3 regions of the Pseudoalteromonas sp. SR43-2 genome follow, and region 3 is predicted to be linked to each of the others. Evidence: predicted binding sites of a transcription regulator. Region 3 holds the regulator's gene; each other region holds the start of a gene.

Region 1 (6,378 bases), on a different contig from region 3:
GCTCTCTCTTTCTCTTCTCATTCCCTTCTCCTTGTGCAAAAGATCTTTAAGTAAATTATTCACAAAGAGGTTAAGAGGCGCTGCGCTTTTAGAGGTAAATATATTTATGGAAATTTCATCTCAAAACAGTAGTCATATAATTTTGAACTAAATACTTTCAACTAACAACTATAGCTAACAGCTCTTATTTTCATCCACAAAAAAGCCGCTGTATTTTGCAATACAGCGGCTTTTAAAATCATTATTCTAAATTAATAGATTATGACTTAGGTGCACGACCCGCACGTTTACGTTCGTTTTCTGTAAGGTGTTTCTTACGGATACGAATGTTTAGTGGAGTAACTTCAACTAGCTCGTCATCATCGATGAACTCAAGCGCTTGCTCAAGTGAGTAGTTAAGGTGCGGAGAAAGCGTTTGCGCTTCATCAGTACCAGATGCACGTACGTTAGTTAACTGCTTACCTTTAAGGGCGTTAACTGTAAGGTCGTTATCACGGTTATGAATACCGATAACCATACCTTCGTATACTTCAACACCGTGACCGATGAATAAACGGCCGCGCTCTTGTAAGTTGAATAATGCGTTAGTAAGTGCTTTACCAGTTGCGTTTGCAATCATTACGCCGTTCTTACGAACACCGATAGCGCCACCTTTATGAGGACCATAATGATCGAACGTATGGTACATAAGACCAGAACCCGAAGTAAGCGTCATGAAATCAGTTTGGAAACCAATTAAACCACGGCTTGGGATCATGAAGTCTAAACGCATACGGCCTTTGCCATCTGGAGTCATGTTAGTAAGTTCACCTTTACGTAGGCCAACTTGTTCCATAACAGAACCTTGATGCTCTTCTTGACAGTCAATAGTCACTGTTTCAAACGGTTCTTCTAGAACGCCATCTACAGTACGTAAGATAACTTCTGGACGAGAAACTGAAAGCTCGTAACCTTCACGACGCATGTTTTCGATTAAGATACCTAGGTGTAATTCACCACGACCAGAAACACGGAAGCTATCTGGGCTTGCAGTATCTTCAACGCGAAGTGCTACGTTGTGTACTAATTCTTTGTCTAAACGCTCACGGATATTACGTGACGTTACAAACTTACCTTCTTTACCACAGAAAGGTGAGTTATTTACAGAGAATGTCATTGTTACAGTTGGCTCATCAACACTTAGTGGTGGTAATGCTTCAACGTTTCCTGGGAAACAAACTGTATCAGAAATCTTAAGCTCACCAATACCTGTTACAGTTACGATGTTACCAGCGTAAGCTCTATCAGTTTCGATACGCTCAAGACCTAGGTAGCTTTGTACTGCACCAATTTTACCATTACGTGTAGTGCCATCAGCACTGATAATAGTAACTTGTTGGTTAGGAGCAACAGAACCACGTTTAATACGACCAATACCAACTACACCAACATAAGAGTTGTAATCTAGTTGAGAAATTTGCATTTGGAAGTCACCTTCAGGATCTGCATCCGGTGGTGATACTTCTTCAACGATCATCTTGAACATAGGTTCCATGTTGTCTGATGGTTCGTCTAAATCTAGTGTTGCCCAACCGTTGATTGCTGAAGCGTAGATTACTTTAAAGTCTAACTGTTCGTCAGTCGCGCCAAGGTTGTCGAATAAATCAAAGATTTGATCCATAACCCAATCTGGACGAGCGCCTGGCTTATCAATTTTATTGATAACGACGATTGGCTTTAAGCCTTGCGCGAATGCTTTTTGCGTAACGAAACGCGTTTGCGGCATTGGACCTTCTTGAGCATCAACAAGTAATAATACTGAGTCAGCCATCGAAAGTACGCGTTCAACTTCACCACCGAAATCGGCGTGTCCCGGGGTATCTACGATATTGATATGGTAGTCATTCCAAGAAATGGCTGTGTTTTTAGCCAAAATGGTAATACCACGTTCTTTCTCAATGTCGTTTGAGTCCATCACGCGCTCTTCGTTACCGCCGCGTGTTTCTAATGTACCTGATTGCTCAAGTAGTTTGTCAACCAGTGTTGTTTTACCATGGTCAACGTGCGCGATAATCGCTATATTTCTTAACTGTTCGATGCTCATATATTTACTCAGAGAAATTAAATTCTCATTGATCCTGCAAGATCTACGCACTCATCCACGCTTTCGCGAGATGTCCCAGCATAGGATTTAAAAGGGCGCATATTATCCCTCATTAATGACATGGATGAAAGTTTATCCAATATAAATTTCAAAACTTTCTCAATACTTTTACTAAGTATCTGTTTTATATATGACAATTATATGAATTAAATTTCAAATTTTTTTTGAAAAACAGCCTTTTTGGCTATTTTGCTGATCTTTTTGGTACTCTTTTGCATTTAGGTTATGCTATTTCAGAGCGATTAAATTAGCAGCAAATTGTGCCCTGTAAATTTTGCACCAAAAAGGAAAATTTACGCACCAACATAGTGCGTTTGTACATTCCATTTTGATGCAACGATATTTTTTTAATTTATAAACAGCTAGTTATAAAAATGGCACAAAATCAGCTTAGTAAATCCCAAAGCAATTATGCAGCAATAACAAAACCCAATAGTTGGAGGACACATGTCACAATCGGTTTTAGATTTTATTAAAGAAAATGACGTTAAGTTCATTGATTTACGCTTTACTGACACTAAGGGTAAAGAACAACATGTATCTATTCCTCATCACCAAGTTGATGAAGACTTTTTTGAAGACGGTAAAATGTTTGACGGTTCTTCAATTGCAGGCTGGAAAGGCATAAACGAATCAGACATGGTATTAATGCCAGTTGCTGAATCAATCAAACTAGACCCTTTCACTGAAGAATCAACATTAATCGTACGTTGTGACGTAGTAGAGCCTTCAACACTTCAAGGTTATGAGCGCGACCCGCGTTCTGTTGCTAAGCGTGCTGAAGATTACATGCGCTCTACAGGTATTGCAGATACAGTTTTATTTGGCCCTGAGCCAGAATTTTTCGTATTTGACGACGTTAAATACAAATCAGATATGTCTGGTTCTATGTACAAAATCGATTCTAAGCAAGCTGCTTGGAACTCAGATAAAGAATATGCAGATGGCAACACAGGTCACCGTCCAGGTATTAAAGGCGGTTACTTCCCAGTTGCTCCTGTTGATGACTTCCAAGATTGGCGTTCAGCTACGTGTCTAGTTCTAGAAGAAATGGGCCAAGTAGTAGAAGCACATCACCACGAAGTTGCAACAGCAGGTCAAAACGAGATTGCTACTCGCTTTAATACAATGGTATTAAAAGCGGATGAAATCCAAGAAATGAAATATGTTATCCATAACATGGCTCACTTATACGGTAAAACAGCAACGTTTATGCCTAAGCCAGTTGTTGGTGATAACGGTTCTGGTATGCATTGTCACCAGTCACTTGCTAAAGATGGTGTAAACCTTTTTGCTGGTGATAAGTACGGCGGCCTTTCTGAAGATGCGCTTTACTACATCGGCGGTATCATCAAGCATGCTAAAGCAATTAACGCTTTTGCAAACGCCTCTACTAACTCGTACAAACGTTTAGTACCAGGTTTTGAAGCACCAGTTATGCTTGCATACTCTGCACGTAACCGTTCTGCATCAATCCGTATCCCAGTGGTTCCATCTGAAAAAGGTCGTCGTATTGAAGTACGCTTCCCAGATCCAACAGCTAACCCATACCTTGCTTTCTCAGCAATGCTTATGGCTGGCCTTGATGGTATCAAAAACAAGATCCACCCTGGCGATGCTATGGATAAAGATTTATATGACTTACCAGCTGAAGAAGCAGCAGAAATCCCAACTGTTGCAGCATCACTTGACGAAGCACTATCTGCACTTAGCGCAGACCGTGAATTCTTAACTCAAGGTGGTGTATTCACTGACGACTTAATCGATGCTTACATCGAACTTAAATCTAAAGAAGTTGAAAAGCTTAACATGACAACTCACCCAGTTGAGTTTGAAATGTACTACAGCTGTTAATTTAGCTGTATAAAATATGTGTGTTCTCAAGCCCGCTTTGCGGGCTTTTTTAATGGTAAAATTAATCAATCTCCACTAAAGTTAAGTTACCGACAAAAATGCAGGGCTGCAGAGTGAACAACAAGATTTTATTACTATTAATTGCTTTAGGATTAAGCAATTATGGTTACGCTGGTGAAACAAAGATATACGCTTGGAAAGATAAAAATGGCGTATTAGTGTTCTCTGACACCCCTCATAAAGGTGCTAAAGAGGTAAAGCTTACCAGCCAAGATCTTAATATGCCTGCAACAAATACTGACATTTTTGACGAGCAACCCCAGCCCCAACAAGCGGCCTTTAGTATTGCCATTTCCTCACCTGATCATAACCAGACTATTCGTGAAAATACCGGCACTGTTTATGTTACTAGCCGAATAAAACCACGCTTTGAAACTGGTTTTACTATACAACTTTTTATTGATGGCAAAGCACATGGCCCAGCCAGTGACAGTTCAACCTTTGCAATAAGAGATGTAGAACGTGGTGAGCACACACTACAATTAAAGCTTTTTAATAGTAAAAACCAAGTTATTGCTATAAGTGAGCCCTGCATATTTTTTATGCACCGAAAAGGGCTAAACCTAAGTAACTAAATTGGGGCATTACTAAACGTGCAGCAGTGTATTTTACTATATAACTTGCTTGTAAACATTCACGCACTAAAATGGTGCAGCTATGATTAATAATAAAAACTTTAGCCCTGAGCTACTCGATGCTATTTGGCAAAATCAAACAACCGCTATCATGTTGCTTGATAAAAACTTCACCGTTGTCTATGCCAATACCAGTACTAGCGAACTGCTTGGCCTTGGTAACAAGCGCCTATTAGATCAGCCTTTCGATAGTCTTTTTAATTACCATTCAATCGATTTGCAGCGTATAGAACAATACTCATTAGTTGAAGGTGTAGATTGCCAGCAGCACAGAGCTGACGTGGTTTTTAGCGATTCTCGCCATGCAAAAGTAGCCGTAAGTACACGACAAATTAAGTTTGATGGCTCACTTTATATTTTATTTGAGTGGCGCCAAACTGATGACGAAATTAAGCACGACCAAGCGTCTAATCAAATGCATCAATACCAAGCAGCCCGAAATCTAATTAGAGGCTTAGCTCACGAAATTAAAAATCCTTTAGGTGGAATTCGCGGAGCGGCGCAGTTATTGCAGTATGAGGTTGATCAACAAGAAAGAGACCAATGTGCTGAGCTTATCATTGAGCAAGCCGACCGATTACGTGAATTAGTAGATAGGCTTTTAGGGCCAAATCAGCTTCCGCAAAAATCGTATGGCAATATACATCAATCACTTGAATCAGTTGCACGACTAAGTACGTTAGATAATTGTTCTAACATTAGCTTGGTTAAGGATTACGACCCAAGCATTCCTGATGTATACATTGATCAAGGTAAAATTCAGCAAGTAGTATTAAACATTGTTCGAAATGCTCAGCAGGCGCTTGTAGATGGCGGTGAAATAACAATAAAAACCCGCATTAATCATCAACATCGTCGCCCAGGTAAAGCACCTAAAAAAGCCTTGTTGATTCAAATATCTGATAACGGACCAGGTATTGATCCCAGTGTACGTGAAACACTGTTCTACCCTATGATCACCAATAAAGAAGATGGCTCAGGGTTAGGACTCTCAATAGCGCAAACGCTGATAGATCAACATGATGGCTATATAGAATGTGATAGCTGGCCTGGACATACTGAATTTAATATCTATCTGCCCTTTGCAGATTAATGTTTGGAGTTTGCATGAAAACAGTTTGGCTTGTAGATGATGATGCTTCTATTCGATTTGTACTTGAAAAAGCACTAACCCGTGCAGGGTTTAACGCAGAAAGCTTTGCTAATGCGCAAGATGTATTAAGCGCATTAAAGTTTAGTCAACCTACTGTTTTAGTTTCGGACGTACGAATGCCTGGTTTGGATGGCATGGCGTTGCTTGAGCTTATAGCAGAGCAAAACCCTGGGCTGCCAGTTATTATAATGACTGCCCACTCAGATTTGGATTCTGCAGTTAATGCATTCCAAAAAGGTGCTTTTGAATACCTAGCTAAGCCGTTTGATTTAAACGAAGCAGTGGCGCTAGTCGAGAGCGCATGCAGAGCAAATTCCACTAAAAAAACTAAGCGAAAGCAAGCTCCACCAAAAAGTGCCCACATTATTGGTGAAGCACCCGCTATGCAAGAAGTGTTTAGAGCGATAGGTAAACTATCGGCCTCTAGCATGAGCGTATTAATAAATGGTGAATCTGGCACAGGTAAAGAACTTGTCGCCAGCGCCCTGCACAACCATAGCCCACGTAAAGAAAATCAATTTATTGCACTTAAC
Region 2 (6,378 bases), on a different contig from region 3:
ATAGCCTGTTTCTTCAATACCAGGTAGTGGCGGTACAAATGGGCGTGCGCCAGTTGCAATAACAATGGTGCGTGCCGTGAGTGTTTGCGTGCCACCGTCGTTAAGTTTAATTTCTACAGTCCACGGGTCTATTAATTTACCGTAACCTTTTACAACATCTACGCCTAGGTTGGTGTAACGCTCAACGCTGTCGTGCGGTGCTACATCGGCAATAACTTTATGTACACGTGCCATTACTTTTTTGAACGAAAACTGCGGTGTCGCATTTTCTAGGCCGTAGTTTTCACCATGGCGAATTTGTTCTGCAATTTTAGCGCTTTTAATGACTGCTTTACTTGGAACACAACCATAGTTTAAACAGTCTCCACCCATTTCGCCCGCTTCAATAAGGGTTACTTTTGCTTTAACAGCAGCGGCTATATAACTTGTTACCAAACCACCTGCGCCTGCGCCAATAACAATCATGTTACGGTCGAATTTTTTAGGCTTAGTGTAGTTTTTGTATACGCGACGCTTTTTAAACACGTTTAAGATTCCTTTTGCAATGAATGGGAATATACCCAATAAAGCGAATGATAAGATTAAGTTGAATGATAAAATTCCAGATAAGCTCTCTATTTGCGCCAGTTGTGTACCTGCGTTAACAAATACAAATGTACCGGCGAGCATACCTGCTTGGCTTACCCAGTAGTAAGTCCAAGACTTTATTGAAGTAACACCCATTAGTAAGTTGATTAAAAAGAACGGAAACACCGGCACTAATCTAAGCGTAAATAAGTAAAATCCACCTTCTTTTTCAACGCCTGCATCAATGGCGGCTAATCGCTCAGGAAAACGTTGTTTAATAGTGTCACGTAGTAAGTAACGCGATACTAAAAAGGCAAGTGTTGCGCCAATAGTTGAGGCAAAAGATGCAACCAATAAGCCTTCAACTAAGCCAAACAATGCACCTGCGGCAAGTGTTAAAATAGCGGCGCCTGGTAAAGAGAGAGCAGTTACTACTACGTATAGTAAAAAGAACCCACCAATAACTAGTAACGGTGACTGCTCTTTGTATTGGTTAAACTGATCCATCGACCCTTTTAAGCCATCAAGCGTAAGTAGTTGGTGTAAGTCAAAATGAAAGAACAGACCGACGGCGGCCGCTGCAATCAATAATAGAAATATTTTTTTAATCATGTTCTCTCTCTTAAAAACTATGCGTAAGGGTTAACTTGGCGTTAATTGGCAACTCAGGAAAAGCTAAAGTTGCACCAAAGTAACCGCCTTCAAATACTGGGCGCCAGTTTTTTTGATTCGTCACGTTGTTCACATCTAATCGTAACTTGGTATTAGGCGTAAAAGCATAGCTAGTATTTACGTTTAGGGTGTACTGATCACGAATTTTTACTGTCGCCAAAAAGTCTAATGGGTAACTCTTTGTATATAGACCTGAAAAACCCGTTTGCCATTTCGAATTAATTGAATAATTTCCGTTAAAGCTGAAAGATTGCTCAGGGATGCCCTGAACTTGGCGGTTTGAAGGTGCAAACGCGGTAAAGCTAGGTGCGCCAACACTGGTACCTGAAATAATATCTGGACGTGAGTTGTCAAATGCATCTGCTACTTGCGCTGAGTCTTGGCTACTTGCAGAATTATCGTAGCGAGCGTCAATATAGCTGTAGCCGGCACTTAGCCAATAAGGGTAAGCATCATAAAATACTTGGCTTTCAAAGCCGGTAGTACGAATGCCGGTATTACTACCATCACGATTACGTAAACTACGACGTTGGCTGAATACTGCTCCATCGGCGTACCAATCACTGTCGGTTGGTGCGTATTTCAAACCAAATTCAACTAAGGTATTTTCGGTTGAAAAGTTTTGTGCGCTAATCGTGTTATCACCACCAAGAGATGTGCCGCCAGCCATACTATTTGATGTGGCTTCGTTGTAACTTGCTGCACCATAAGTGGTGTAATCACCATTTAATCGGTAGTTAAAGCTTACTTGCCCCGAATGTAGCTTATCGTTAATGCTGTCGCTCGCTGCAATTTCACCCTCTGGTGCTATTGGGTCGTGCGCGTCTACGTCATAAAAATCTATGCGGTAGCCAACACTTGTATGAAACTTATCTGTCCAATCTGAATCTTGCTGAATAGCAAAACCCGTTTGCCATGAGCGCGAATCGGTAGTGTCTGATAAGTTAAAGTCGCCGCTGCCATCGTTATTAATATCGTACTGACCACCAGGGGATACAAATACACCTGGACTAATTTCAATTAAACGCGCTTGTTGTGCATCAGTTAAAGGAATGCGGCGATTTGAAATTGGGCCAGTTAAATCAATAGGTAAGTCGGCTTCTGTTGTAAATTGGCTGTAGCCTAGCACGCGGTTGTAACGCACATCAAAAGCAAAAATTGTTTGCTGCTCGTTGCTCCATTGGTAGGTCAATTCGGTACGGTTTTGCGCGGTATCGGCACCATCTATAATTTCAACAAAGCTATTTTGTGCAATTTCTTCGCGTTGTAAGTGCTGAAAATACGTAATGTTTTTTATAGATGCATTGTTTGAAAGTTCACGCTTATAAATACTGTGTAGTAAATAAGTAGTGGCTTCGTTTTGATTGTCAGGGTCGGTAAGTACTGTACTACGGTCTATTTTTACTTGCCCAGTAGGTGAAACAATAGAACCAGCTGCAGGTACTGTACTGCCATTGGCTTGCACGCCTTGGCCGGTAATATAAAGGCCATCATCAATTAAGGCTTGAGTAGGGCGGTTAATACCTGCGTTATCGGTAAATTCAACTTGGTATAACTCAAAGTTAATATCCCAGCTGCTCTTGTCATCAGGTAACACCCTAAGTGCTGCATATAAGCTGTCGCTTTTCGTGCCCGAAAAGTCGTAGTAACTGCCGTTATCAATGTGTTCAGCGCTTACTCTAAAACCTACTTTGTCTTTTACTATAGGTGCACTGTAATCAACTAAAACGCTGTACTGATCCCATCGTCCTGCAGATACCGTTGCTTTGCCTTTACTGTCGTCAGTTGATGCTTTTTTAGAATGTAAGTTTACAAAACCACCGTTGCGTTGGCTTGAGCCAAATAATACCGGTGGCGCGCCTTTTACTACATCTATTTGTTCTATAGAGTTGAACGATAACGGCACACCAAAGCCATTATTACCTGCTTGGCGGCGTGTACCATCTTGGAAAAGCTCACCTAGTTGCCCACGAATAGTAGGTAAGCTTGGTGCCCCAAAACCACTGGCTGAATAGGTATTAGGGCTTACTGCAAGTACATCTTGTAAAGTCGTAATATTGAGTTGTTCTATTAACTCGCTTGAAATTGGTGTTACTGAACGGGCTATATCTCGTAGAGCTAAGTTGTCGCCAAAAGGGCCGTCTACAGTGACATTTTTAACCGAAAGACCTTGAGATTTAATAACTTGGCCTGCCACCTCAATACGCTCAATTGCGCCTTCTTTTGCTGATTTTGATTCTTCGGCTGCAAAAGCATTAAGTGGTGTATTTAATATGGTGGCTAGGGAAAGTGCTAAATATGCGTGTTTCAAACGTTTTCTCTCTACGGTTAAAATGTTGTTGGCGATAAAGACCGAAAGGATTAAAAATAACTTTCAGTAAAATTTTGATTCTTTTTGTTTTTTAGAACATAACAAAACAGATGCATTACAAAGTTGGTAATTAAGTACTATTGTTTTATTAGTCGATAAAATATTAATAGGGCGATTGTATTAGAGTGAAAGTAAATGTTTGCTTTTAATAGGATTTATTAATTATAGACTACTTTCAACCTGCTAACATTTTAAAAGAGTTAACTTTTATGCAGCATTTTTAAATTACTTAAATAAGCTTCACTTTTAGTACTGCATGGCTTAATTAATGAATTTAATTAAAAATTTTTGAAATAAAAAATAACTTATACGGTCTAGCTTACTTCTACGTTTATTAATATTCATTTAAGGAAATTTTATGACAGGTTCAATGAATTCTGATGTGCAAAACCGTTTGCAGTGGTCACTTTTATCTTTGCGTTTAGGCGTGTTTATTGTAATGGTTATGTGGACATTCGATAAGTTTGTTAATCCTGGGCATAGCGCACGTATTTTTGAACATTTTTACGGTATTAGTGGCTCTACAGATATAGTGGCTTACATTATTGGTGCGGTGCAGTTAGTGCTTGTTTTAGCATTTTTAGCAGGTATTAAAAAGCGTATAACGTACGGTATCATTTTTGTAATGCATGGCTTATCTACGCTTTCTTCTTACAACCAGTACATAGATGGCTTTAATAACTTATTATTCTTTACTGCATGGCCAATGTGGGCTGCGTGTTTTGCACTTTACTTATTACGCGACCAAGACGTGAAATTTACTGTAAAGTAATAAAGTACATGTAAAAAATTGGTTATAAGCCATAAGGCTTATAACCAATAAGTACACAGGGAGTGTGTGGAAGTCGGTTTGCGTGTTATGCAACTAATGCATTGCGTCGTTGTATTGCTCAGCAAGGCTCTCTTTTTGCCCTTCGGTAAGTGCTTTACCCGCTAATTGAAACACTTCGTGTTCTTCTTCACTTAAATGATGATGTACCAAATGGTGTAGCTTTTTAGCTGCAACTAACCATGCAGACGAGCTCATTTCGGTATCTTCAAGTTGTTCAATTAATTCATCAATTTCGTGATGTTCAGCTACGCTGTGGCGCGCTTTTTCATGAGTTAAGTCATCAAACATAAGTGGGTTATAAAAGTAACGTTCTTCAAATTTTGCGTGATTTTCTAATTCTGTTTTTAGCTCATCCATTAGCTTGTGGCGCTGCTCTGTGTCGCCGTGTGTTTGAATAAGCGCATCTACCAATTCTCGTTGTTTGTCATGGTCATGACGTAGTGCTTCAAAAATATTCATAACTAGTCCTTTTACAATTTATTTGCTTATATCATTAACTAGCAAACTAAATGCCAAATATTAAGTTATTGTATTTTAATAAATTTAATTTAATTTTTTATTCTTTGGCTGCGATCACTGTAAATTTTACAGTGATATGAATGCAATAATTTCAGGCTTTTGCGTAGTTCAATTATAAAAGTGAGTATAAATTCCTACAGAACCTTACAAATATTTACTGGTTGTTTATTTTATAGCAGTGATAAAGTGCCAGTGTTATTTGGGTACAACCTATATATTACTCTCACATATAAATGCAGGTAGCACGTTAACTTGATAGGATAGTTTAAGGATGAACATAAAAAGCCCCGTCGCCGCATTACTACTGTGCGCTTTACTGAGTGCATGTAGTGCAGCCCCGCGTTCTGACCCTAACTTATGCATTGAAGAGGCCGAAATGGTTGATCGAAATGGCGCTCAAACAAGCTCACAGGTTTACAATCAATGCATTAGCGCACAAATTAAAAAGGATGAAAAAAATGATACTTTTTTTGATGCCATCGGTACGTTCTTTTTTGAATTTTTTGTAATGGTGGTAGAAAAGTAAATAGGCTAACTTGCAGCTGTAATTTAAAGTAAATAAGTTGCGCAAAAATAGGATTAGTTATGAAGCAATTATTGATAGCAATTCCACTTTTTTTATTACTGAGCGCTTGTGCGGCAAAGCCTTACGCAGGCTCGGCAAAATGTATGGAATAAGCAGATATTGCATACGAAACCGATACACGTAAAAATGAGACATTAGATAATGAATGCAAAGCTGCAAAAGTAAATACGCCTAATAAAGAGCTTGAGAATCATGGCTTGGTTGATAGAAGCCTTTTACAGCTAATCGTTAGCTTTTTAAATGGCGTATTTTAATAATAAAAATATAATTAAATAAGGTATGTATGAGGGAAGAACTAAGAGCAAAAATAATTACTGTGTGCGATAAAAAAATAGCAGCTAAAGGCGAAAATGTAGGGCTTTCTTTTTATGCATTTTTTGCCAATAAAAACGACGACCCAGAGCTACTTATGGAGGCCGCTACTTGGTGGATACACACTCATAAATTAGATCATTTTGTAAAAGCACATAAAATTAAACAGATGGTTTTAGATGGACTTTAGTCAATTAACTGAGCAAGTACTTTTAGCTGTATTTATCTAATCAACAACGACTTGGTTTCTTCCGTTTTCTTTTGCTTTATAAAGTAATTTATCTGCATGCTTAATAAGAACATCTAGTGTGCTTTTTAAGGGGCTACTTACAGAGGCTCCCACACTAAAAGTGATTTTTGTATTACTAGGAAGGTCTTTTATATTACTACAATGCTCGGTAAACCTAGTGGCGAGCTGGTCAAAGATATCTCGAATAGCTAGTTCGTCAACCGAATTTAGTGCAAACAACCATTCTTCGCCGCCGTAGCGGCCAAACTGATGATCACCACTTAGTGTTT
Region 3 (6,378 bases):
GATGGCAACGCTAAACTTTATTGAACAAGGCCTTCGCGTTTTAGATGTTGAGCGCCAAGCACTTAGTGATATTGCACAATATGTAGATGAAAATTTTCATAATGCGTGCCAATTAATGTACGACTGTGAAGGCCGTATTATTGTTATTGGCATGGGAAAATCAGGCCATATAGGCAATAAAATAGCGGCAACTCTTGCAAGCACTGGCAGCCCTGCGTTTTTTGTTCACCCTGGTGAAGCAAGTCATGGTGATTTAGGTATGATCACTAAAAATGACGTGGTTATGCTTATTTCTAATTCAGGGGAAACCAGCGAAGTTTTAAATATCATTCCGGTTTTAAAACGACTTGGTGCCAAAATGATAGCGATGACTGGCAATACGCAATCAACCATGGCAACCCTTGCTAATGTACATGTGTGCATTAAAGTAGAAAAAGAAGCTTGTTCATTGGGTCTAGCCCCTACATCAAGTACCACTGCAACGCTTGCGATGGGCGATGCCATGGCTGTTGCATTATTAGAAGCTCGCGGCTTTACAGCTGATGACTTCGCGCTATCTCACCCAGGTGGTAGTTTAGGCAAGCGCTTATTACTTACTTTAAAAGATGTTATGCACAGCGGCGCAAATACACCTATTATTGATGTTTCACAAACAGTTAAAGATGCCCTAATTGAAATGTCAGCTAAAGGGTTAGGTATGACAGCCATTGTTGATGAAAATCAGCAACTCGTAGGGTTATTTACCGATGGTGACTTACGTCGCATTTTAGAACAAAGAATTGATATTCATACAACACAAATAGATGTTGTTATGACTAAGTCATGTACTACAGCTACGCAAGATATTTTAGCCGCTGAAGCGCTCAATATTATGGAACGTAAACGTATAAATGGCCTAATCGTCGTCAATGAGAAAAACCAACCTATTGGCGCATTAAATATGCAAGACCTATTAAAAGCAGGAGTGTTATAAATGCAATTTGAAGAACTCTATCAACCGCTGAGCGATGATGCAAAAGCACGCGCTAAAAAAGTAAAACTACTTATATGCGATATTGATGGTGTATTTTCTGATGGCCGTATTTACCTTGGCAATCAAGGTGAAGAGCTAAAAGCATTTAATACAAAAGATGGTTTTGGCATTAAAGCACTTATAAACAGTGGCTTTGAAGTAGCTGTTATTACTGGTCGTCATTCACAGATAGTACAACAACGTATGAGCAGCTTAACCGTACAGCATATTTATCAAGGCCAAGAAAATAAGCTCATTGCCTATCAAGAATTAAAAGATAAACTCAACCTTAGCGATGAACAAATTGCTTATATTGGTGATGACGGTCCTGACATGCCTGTTATGGAGTTAGTAGGCTTTGCCGTTGCAGTAAATGATGCCCACCCACTTATTAAGCGTTTGTCACATTATGTAACGCAAATGCCTGGCGGTTTTGGTGCTGTGAGAGAACTCACCGATTTGCTCATGCTTGAAAATGGTAAAACATTGACTACACAAGGCACTAGTTCATGAATGCAGCGCGCATAATATTAAGCGTTTTATTCATTAGCTGTATGGTTTGGCTTTGGTACCCTTATTTTACACAAACAAATATTGTGCCTCAGGCTGAGCCAGAAGTTATTGCTAAGCCTGATTACATTGCTATTGAGCTCAAACAGACAGCCTATGATGAGCAAGGTAAAATTAGCCACAAAGTCACTGCGGCTAAAATGGAGCTATACCAGCAATTAGGTTTCACGTTTTTCGAAAAACCCATTTTTACTTTATATAACGAACAACAAACGTGGCAAATAAATGCAGACGAAGCAACATTATACGAAGATAAACAATTAATTTTAGAAGGTAATGTGGTTGCCAAAAATTTAACCGATAACGCCATGATAGACAAAATCAATGCTGATAATATTCAGGTAGATATAAAGCTATTAACAATGCGTTCGGAGCAACCCGTCATTATCACTGGACCCAATTTAAAAATCACTGGTAAAGGCCTAGAGGCCGACTTAAAAACCGAAGTGATAAAACTAATTAACCATACGCGAACCATATATTATGACCAATAAAATATTAAAATCACTTATAATTCCTACACTTATACTAGCGTTTAATAGTAGTGCTGCAGAGCAAAACACGCAACCTGCTGCCAATCAAATTTCAATAAGTGCCGACAAGCAAGAAGGTCAATTAAAAGCTAATGTCGGGATTTTTGAGAAAAACGTTGAGATAATTCACGGTAATCGCCGCATTACAGCCGATCGCCTCGAAGTACACAAACGCGATGAACTTGGTGATAATAAACAATTATTAATTGCCACAGGTAGCCCTGCGCACTTTGAAGAAAAGCAATCAGATGGCACGACTATGAGCGCCAGTGCTGACGAAGTACGTTATGATGTATCTAAGCGTTTTTTAACGCTTGTTGGTAATGCACAAGTATCGCAAGCCGGACAAAAAATAAATGCTAAAAGCATTACCTACGACATAGAGCAGCAGCTCATCAGTGCCGAAAAAGATGAAAACTCAACTGACCGCGTTCACACAATTTTAGTACCGATCGAAACTAAAAAAAGTAAAAAAGGCGATAAAGGTCAACCATGAGCACATTAAAAGCAGAACTATTGGCAAAAAGCTATAAAGGTCGTGAAGTTGTAAAAAACGTCGGCCTCGAAGTACAAGCTGGCAGTATAGTTGGCTTACTTGGCCCTAACGGTGCTGGTAAAACAACGACTTTTTATATGATCGTAGGGCTTGTTCCTAGCGACAAAGGTAAAATATCTATTGATGATAACGATATTACTCTTTTACCTATGCATAGTCGTGCTAGATTAGGCATAGGCTACTTACCGCAAGAGTCATCAATTTTTAGAAAGCTGACTGTTTATCAAAACTTAATGGCCATTTTAGAAACGCGCAAAGAACTAAATAAACAAGCCAGAGAAGATACGCTCAATAACTTATTAGATGAATTTAGCATACAACACATTCGTGATAGCCAAGGTATGGCATTATCGGGTGGAGAACGTCGTCGTGTAGAAATAGCACGAGCGCTGGCAGCAGATCCTAAATTTATATTACTGGATGAACCGTTTGCCGGTGTTGACCCTATTTCGGTATTAGATATAAAGAAAATAATAGAACATCTTAAAAATCGTGGGATTGGAGTATTAATTACCGACCATAACGTAAGAGAGACCCTTGATGTTTGCGAAAAAGCCTACATTGTTTCTCATGGGGAGCTGATTGCATCAGGTACTCCAGAACACGTATTAAATGATAAAACAGTACGCGATGTTTATTTAGGCGAGCAATTTAGGCTGTAACATTTACGCCATGTCTTTAAGCATCTGCTAGTATTAATTATAACAACATAAAAGGATTGTTAGAGATACATGAGGCAATCACTACAGCTGCGCATGGGCCAGCAACTTACAATGACTCCACAGCTGCAACAAGCTATTCGTTTGTTGCAACTCAGTACATTGGATCTCCAGCAAGAAATACAAGAAGCTCTCGACAGTAATCCACTATTAGAGGTTGAAGAGGCAGACTATTCTGAAGACGCTGCTGGTAAAAACGAGCAAAAAGCTGATACCGATGACATAACTGTTAGCGCATCTGCTGATGATGCTCCGAGCGAATATGAACAAGATACTGGTGAAGCACTTGCAAAAGACACGCTAAGTGACGACATGGCTATGGATGTTAGTTGGGATGAGTACATGAGTGCCGCTCCTGCAGCCTCATCAGGTCCAATGCCTGAAGACGAATCAATATACCAAGGCGCCTCTACTGAAACGCTCCATGAGTATTTAATGTGGCAATTACAACTAACGCCATTTAGCCCTACCGATGAAGCCATCGCTATTGCGATTGTAGAGGCCGTCGATGATTCAGGTATTTTAACATTAAGCTGCGAAGAGATTTTAGAAAGCTTTAATCAAGAAAACGAAGATGATAACGAAGTCGAACTTGATGAAATTGAAGCGGTATTAAAACGCATCCAACTGTTTGATCCTGTGGGTATTGCCGCACGTAGTTTACAAGAGTGTTTGTGTATTCAGCTTAATCAATTTGATAAAGAAACACCTTACATTAATGAAACGAAAATGATTTTAACCGAGCATATTGATCTATTAGCAGCTCGCGACTATCGTACATTAATGAAAAAAACTAAGCTTAAAGAAGAAGAGCTTAAAGAAGTGATGACACTAATACATACTCTCAACCCAAAACCTGCAGATACTATTGTAAGGGAAGAATCTGAGTATGTTATTCCTGATGTGTCAGTTAAAAAAATTAAAGGCCGCTGGGTTGTCGAATTAAACCCAGATAGCATGCCTAAAATTCGTGTTAATAGCCAATACGCGGCAATGTCTCGCACTGTAAAATCAAGTGGCGACAGCCAGTTTATCCGCTCACATTTACAAGAAGCTAAATGGTTTATTAAAAGCTTAGAAAGTAGAAACGACACGCTATTAAAAGTTACTAATTGTATTGTTAAGCAACAACAAGGCTTTTTTGAACATGGCCCTGAAGCCATGAAACCAATGGTTTTAAATGATGTCGCTGAAATGGTAGAAATGCACGAATCGACAATTTCGCGTGTGACTACTCAAAAGTACATGCATACACCCCGTGGTATATTTGAGCTTAAATATTTTTTCTCAAGCCATGTAAGTACTGAAAACGGTGGTGAATGTTCATCTACAGCAATACGTGCGCTTATCCGAAAATTAATCGCAGCAGAAAACTCAGCAAAACCATTGAGTGATAGCAAAATAGCGGATATATTGGCTGAGCAAGGAATTAAAGTAGCGAGACGTACAATCGCAAAATACCGCGAATCTCTTGCTATTCCACCGTCAAATCAGCGTAAAAGTCTGATTTAAGACGCTAAACTAAGAGGGTAATGCTTATGCAACTAAACTTAACTGGTCGTCACGTAGAATTAACCGATTCACTAAGAGACTATATTAATACTAAATTTGCGAAGCTTGAAAGACACTCTGATCATATTAATAATGTTCATGTCATTCTCGATGTAGAAAAGTTAAATCAAAAAGCAGAAGCCACAATACACGTAAGCGGTGCTGAGCTATTTGCCTCTACAGAACATCAAGATATGTATGCCGCTATTGACTCGTTGATCGACAAGCTCGATCGCCAAGTAATCAAACACAAAGAGAAGCTTGCTCGACACTAATATGATGAAATTAAGTTCACTTATATGCCAGGACTGCAGCAAAGCTGCGGTCCTTTTTAATAGCAAAAAAAGAATTTTAGAGTTCATTAGCGAACTTGCTCACGACAAACTTCCGTATTTACCGCAACAAGATATTCTTAATGCTTTAATGAGCAGAGAGAAATTAGGTAGTACAGGTATAGGGCGTGGCATTGCTATTCCTCATGGAAGAATGAGCGGTGCAGAAGAGCCTTTGGCTTTAGTGCTCGTTAGCGAAACTCCAATAAACTTTGATGCAATCGATAATCGCCCTGTTGATATTTTTGTCGCACTCATCGTACCAGATGGCGATAACCAGCAGCACTTAAAGACTCTAGCAACCATTGCTGATAAACTAAACAACAAAGATTTTTGTAAACAGTTACGCAGTGCAAAATCTGATACTGAGCTTTACCAAGTTATTGTCGATCAATCATAGTTTTATAAAGGGTGTTAAATGGAGTTAATTATCATAAGCGGCCGTTCTGGTTCTGGAAAGTCGGTTGCTTTGCGCGTTGTAGAAGATTTAGGTTATTATTGCGTTGATAATATTCCAGTAAACCTACTACCTTCATTAGTTCGCAGTGTGTCTGATAGCTACGATAAAATTGCTGTTAGCATAGATGTGCGCAACATCCCTAAAGAACAAGATGAATTTAACGATATTCTTGAATACTTACCAGGCTTTGCAAACCCTACGTTATTTTATTTAGATAGCGACGATCAGACATTGATCAAACGCTTTTCTGAAACACGCAGATTACACCCACTATCAATAGACTCGTTGCCGCTTGATTTAGCCATCAAAAAAGAAAAAGAATTACTTGATGTATTAACCACTCGCGCCGACTTTATGATAGATACGACTGATTTAAGTGTTCATCAACTCGCTGAATCTATTCGTGAAAAGATTTTAGGTAAAAAAGATAAGCAACTGATTGTCACATTTGAATCATTTGGTTTTAAACACGGTATACCAAAAGAAGCAGACTACGTATTTGATGCACGCTTTTTACCAAATCCACACTGGGAACCAGAGTTAAAGCCTTTAAATGGGTTAGATCAACCGGTTAAAGACTATTTAGCTAATCACAGCATAGTGCAAAAATTCACATGGCAAATTCAAACATTTGTACAAACGTGG

Evidence for each region. The regulator sigma-54, encoded in region 3, starts transcription at its own class of promoters, with help from an activator protein. The targets are predictions, from matches to a motif close to GTTGGCACGNNNNTNGNNT.
Region 1: the regulator sigma-54 is predicted to act here: its motif matches at 2,517-2,535, upstream of glnA (glutamate--ammonia ligase).
Region 2: the regulator sigma-54 is predicted to act here: its motif matches at 4,941-4,959, upstream of H5120_RS04065 (hemerythrin domain-containing protein).

Annotation. Positions count from the first base shown of each region.
Region 1 covers NZ_JACJED010000007.1:36,154-42,531, reverse strand. Annotated here, with positions in the region: gene typA (translational GTPase TypA) at 260-2,083, opposite strand; gene glnA (glutamate--ammonia ligase) at 2,591-3,997, shown strand; gene H5120_RS07965 (DUF4124 domain-containing protein) at 4,111-4,632, shown strand; gene glnL (nitrogen regulation protein NR(II)) at 4,715-5,785, shown strand; gene ntrC (nitrogen regulation protein NR(I)) at 5,800-6,378, shown strand, end outside.
Region 2 covers NZ_JACJED010000003.1:242,822-249,199, reverse strand. Annotated here, with positions in the region: gene H5120_RS04080 (FAD-dependent oxidoreductase) at 1-1,179, opposite strand, end outside; gene H5120_RS04075 (TonB-dependent siderophore receptor) at 1,190-3,550, opposite strand; gene H5120_RS04070 (hypothetical protein) at 3,969-4,382, shown strand; gene H5120_RS04065 (hemerythrin domain-containing protein) at 4,476-4,901, opposite strand; gene H5120_RS04060 (hypothetical protein) at 5,233-5,487, shown strand; gene H5120_RS04055 (DUF6500 family protein) at 5,831-6,049, shown strand; gene H5120_RS04050 (GGDEF domain-containing protein) at 6,086-6,378, opposite strand, start outside.
Region 3 covers NZ_JACJED010000001.1:62,131-68,508, reverse strand. Annotated here, with positions in the region: gene H5120_RS00365 (KpsF/GutQ family sugar-phosphate isomerase) at 2-973, shown strand; gene kdsC (3-deoxy-manno-octulosonate-8-phosphatase KdsC) at 974-1,525, shown strand; gene lptC (LPS export ABC transporter periplasmic protein LptC) at 1,522-2,076, shown strand; gene lptA (lipopolysaccharide transport periplasmic protein LptA) at 2,066-2,611, shown strand; gene lptB (LPS export ABC transporter ATP-binding protein) at 2,608-3,333, shown strand; gene H5120_RS00340 (RNA polymerase factor sigma-54) at 3,403-4,902, shown strand; gene hpf (ribosome hibernation promoting factor) at 4,929-5,216, shown strand; gene ptsN (PTS IIA-like nitrogen regulatory protein PtsN) at 5,221-5,673, shown strand; gene rapZ (RNase adapter RapZ) at 5,692-6,378, shown strand, end outside.